DNA from 2 places in the Brevibacillus aydinogluensis genome. Region 1 is predicted to be linked to the other one. Evidence: predicted binding sites of a transcription regulator. Region 1 holds the regulator's gene; the other holds the start of a gene.
The links. The regulator Rex, encoded in region 1, represses fermentation and respiration genes when NADH is low (regulators of the CRP and FNR family bind a similar motif). The targets are predictions, from matches to a motif close to TTGTGAAATATTTCACAA.

Region 1 (2,200 bases):
GTTTGGCTTGTTGTCCGAGCAAAAACTGACGCGGCTGGACTACGTCGTCGTGACCAACGATCAGCCGGAACAAGCGGGAGGCTTTGCCTTTCTCAGCGACCGGCTGCTGGTGGATACGGTCATTCTGCCCCGTCTGATCGAGCCGTCGATTCGCGGGTTTGTCCCGCTCAAAGGGGACAAGAAGCTGTTGCCCGTCGCGGACGGCGACGCGATCGAGACTGGACAACGACGTGGTGTTGGACGTGCTTCATCCCAGCGAACCGCTGTTTTTGTCTCCGCAGGACAATTCCCTGGTATTCCGGCTGCGACACGGCCAGCTTCGCTTTCTCTTCGCCAGCGCCATCAATGAAAAGGCGGAAGAGCGCCTATTGGAGCAGTACGGCGGGCAGTTGAAGGCGGAAGTGCTGAAGGTGGCCGACCAGGGGAGAAATCAGGCCTCTTCCCAGCCGTTTCTCTCCAAGGTGGACCCGCAGGTGGCAGTCATTCTGACCGGCAAGTCCCGAAACGAGCTGAAAGACAGCCAGGAGGAAGTGCTGGAACGACTGGGCGAATCATGGGCGGAGACCTTCATCACCAGCCAGCACGGCACGATCACGATTCTGTCCAACGGCCGCGATTACCGTGTCGTCAAGCGAAAAACGTAAGGAGGGAGGACCGTACGGTGGCCAAAAGTGAAAAAATTTCAGAAGCGGTTGTTCGCCGTTTGCCGATCTATCTGCGCTATTTGAGCTATCTGCAGCAAGTGGGCGTGACGACGGTATCCTCCCAGCAGATGGGCAAAAATCTGGACATCAACCCCGCCCAAATCCGCAAAGATTTAGCCGCGTTCGGCGATTTCGGCAAAAAAGGCATCGGCTATGACGTCAACTACCTGGTGGAAAAAATCCGCCAGATTCTCAAACTGGATCAGGAAATCCGCGTCGCGCTCGTCGGCGCCGGCCATCTCGGCCATGCCATCAGCAATTACAATGCGTTCCTGAAGGATCAGATACGGATCGCGGCGATTTTTGACAGCGATCCGGCCAAGCAGGGCAAGCAGATCGCAGGGATCACGATCCAGCCGTTGGAAGAGCTGAAAGAGACGGTGAAGGAGCGTCACATTCGCCTGGCGATCATTACGGTCCCGGCTGCCGCCGCACAATCAGTGGCCGATCTCTTGATCGAGGCGGGGATCGAAGGCATTCTCAACTTCGCGCCGACGACCATTCGGACGGAGAAAGAGGTGCGCATCCACTATGCGGATGTGACGTCCAGTCTGCAAAGCCTGGCTTATTATCTAACGTAAGAACGGAGTGGTACGATGAAACAGACGATCTTGACTCACGCCACCGTGATCACCGTAAACGAACAGAACGAAGTGATTCATGATGGGGCCGTCGCGTTTGCCGGCAGCACGATTACGTACGTTGGGCCGACGCCTGAGGATGTGTCCGGCTACGACGAGGTGATCGACCTGAAGGGCAACTACGTCCTGCCGGGCCTGATCAACACGCACGGCCATGCGGGCATGTCGCTGTTGCGCGGATACTCAGACGATCTGCCGCTGCAGCAGTGGCTCGAAGACAAAATGTGGCCGCTGGAAGCGCAGTTTACCGGCGACCATGTGAAATGGGGCACATACCTGTCGCTGATTGAAATGATTCGCACGGGGACGACAACGTTTGTCGACATGTACGACCACATGGACGAAGTGGCGAAAGCTGTGGAAGCAACCGGGATGCGCGCCCGGCTGTGCCGCGGCATGATCGGCCTCTGCTCGGAGGAAGAGCGGGCGGCAAAACTTGAGGAGGCCACCGATTTTGCCAAAAACTGGCACAATCAGGCGGACGGCCGCATCACCACGATGCTTGCACCCCATGCGCCTTACACCTGCCCGCCGGAATTTATCATGCAAATTGTGGAACGGGCAGAAGAGCTTGCTTTGCCGATTCACATCCACATGTCGGAAACGAAGTGGGAAGTGGGGCAAAACGAGCAGGATTATGGCCTTCGTCCGGTCGCCCACCTGGAAAAACTGGGCGTGTTCCGCCGTCCGACGCTGGTAGCTCATGCCGTCCATTTGACGGATGAAGAAATAGATGTATTGGCAAACTATCAGGTGAAAGTCTCCCACAATGTGGTGAGCAACCTGAAGCTGGCCAGCGGCGTGGCGCCGGTTCCCAAAATGTTGGCGAAGGGGATCAGCGTTTCGCTGGGTACA
Region 2 (2,200 bases), 1.2 Mb from region 1:
AAACGAATAAGCAGCGAACACAGAATTCCCAGTTTGCCGAACAACATCAAATCGCGCAATTTGGATTGCGTCAACCGATTCATCAGTCCGATCCACTTCATGAACTCTACGGCCAGATCGCCATGCTGCAGCAGCAACGCTTCCAGATCTTGTTGCTGGATGATTCCGACAGCAGCATCCTCAAGAATTTCCGCACCAAAAAAATGAACAGATTCGCGAAAAGGGTCCACTTGGCCGAAGAGATCTCCTGCCTGATGCGTGTAAATGACCAAGTGTTTGCCGTCATCAGTCGCTTTGGTAATGCGCACCCTTCCTTTATGGAGAAAGTACAGTTTGTCCGCCGGGTCCCCTTCCCAAAATAAATGCGATCCCGCAGGAAAATGGTTGTCGCACATGATTTCCTTCAGTTTGGCAAAATTCCCCTCTGAAAAGCAGGACGTATTCCGAATGCTCCCTGCGAGATCCGCTTTTATCATCGGTGGTTCCCTCCTGTTTCGATAATCCCGATTCACCATATATAAACGGAGCCGCATGTGGTGTGAACAGCATAACACGAAAGGACATAGCAAGACCACATGATGAGGAAATTTCGTCCAAAATACCCAACTCAGTATTCCCCCGTACGTGCTGGTTTGCTTTACGTTTTTCATCATAAAAAAAGGGAGGTGCCGCTATTGTGATCTTGGTCACATATCTGCAACCTTTTTTCAGCGTGTGACCAAGATCATTCGTGATGCGGAACTGCGGTGTTATTATGATGAGTGCAGGACAGGTCAGGACTGAAAGAGAAGAGGCGTCGAGCTTTATGGATAAATCAATTCATTTTGAGATGGTAGAGATTCGCCCGTTCATGATGGGAAGGGACGTGGTCTTCCTGGTTACCGGGGGGACGGCCCACATCGGGGCGTCAGCAACAGCATACGTCACCAATGATCAGGACGTACAAGTTGAGGTGTTGGCTCTGCCCGGCCATCGGGAAGGACCGCTCGCTGCCGAACTGGCAGAGACGGCATGCCGCACACTTGGCCGCACCGTCGCTGTATTGGCGGGGATCCATCTGGATCAACCGTCCCGCCAGGACATTGAAACAGTCGTTGCCGAAGCGAAAAGAAAAATGAGCCAGATGCTTGATCAATGGAACAACGGGCAGAAATGAGGCATGAAAATGACGGCGCATACGCCAACCGCCCGGTGTATGCCGCAAATCGGCGGATGAACGTAGCTGGGGAAAAAGCGGACTTCTTCGTACGGAGGAGTCCGCTTTTTGTCGATTTTTTGAAACCTGGTGTTTATCGGGCGTCCAACGCGGTGATATTGTGATTTTTTTCACATGAAAAGTGAACATGGAATGCTACATTGAGAAGCAACGGGATGAACAAAGCATAGCGCCGCACCTACAACAAGGGAGGTATATCATGGGCAAGAAAACGCCATTGTTTCAGAAACTGAGATACTTCTCCAAACGGGAACAATATTCCGAAGGCTGGAGTGAAATGTCCCCCGAGAACCGGGACTGGGAAGATATGTACCGCAGGCGGTGGCAGCACGACAAGGTCGTACGTTCGACCCATGGCGTGAATTGCACCGGTTCCTGCAGCTGGCAAATATTCGTCAAAGACGGCATTGTCACGTGGGAAACGCAACATACGGACTATCCCTCGACCGGTCCGGACATGCCGGATTTTGAACCGCGCGGATGTCCGAGGGGAGCCAGCTTCTCCTGGTATTTGTACAGCCCGCTGCGCGTCAAGTACCCCTACATACGAGGCGCGCTCCTCGACTTGTGGAAACAAGCGAAAAACAAAGAGAAAGACCCGGTGCGGGCATGGGCCAGCATTGTGGAAGATCCAAAGAAGGCGAAGCGCTATAAATCGGCCCGCGGAAAAGGCGGGTTTGTCCGCGTCTCCTGGGATGAGGTGACGGAAATCATCTCGGCGTCGATGATCCATACGATCAAAAAGTACGGACCGGATCGGATCATCGGGTTTTCGCCGATTCCGGCGATGTCCATGGTCAGCTATGCGGCTGGCTCCCGCTTCCTTTCGCTCATAGGTGCACCGCTGCTCAGCTTCTACGACTGGTACGCCGATTTGCCGCCGGCATCGCCGCAAATTTGGGGAGATCAGACGGATGTTCCAGAAAGCAGCGATTGGTTCAATTCCGGCTATATTCTCGTATGGGGGTCCAATCTGCCGATGAC

Region 2: the regulator Rex is predicted to act here: its motif matches at 675-692, upstream of lpdD (prenylated flavin chaperone LpdD).

Annotation. Positions count from the first base shown of each region.
Region 1 is NZ_OY569118.1:2,196,529-2,198,728, reverse strand. Features, by position in the region: gene Q7F15_RS10725 (ComEC/Rec2 family competence protein) at 1-349, shown strand, start outside; gene Q7F15_RS10720 (ComEC/Rec2 family competence protein) at 243-644, shown strand; gene Q7F15_RS10715 (redox-sensing transcriptional repressor Rex) at 662-1,285, shown strand; gene Q7F15_RS10710 (amidohydrolase) at 1,301-2,200, shown strand, end outside.
Region 2 is NZ_OY569118.1:3,355,681-3,357,880, reverse strand. Features, by position in the region: gene Q7F15_RS16520 (Crp/Fnr family transcriptional regulator) at 1-476, opposite strand, end outside; gene lpdD (prenylated flavin chaperone LpdD) at 806-1,156, shown strand; gene Q7F15_RS16510 (nitrate reductase subunit alpha) at 1,413-2,200, shown strand, end outside.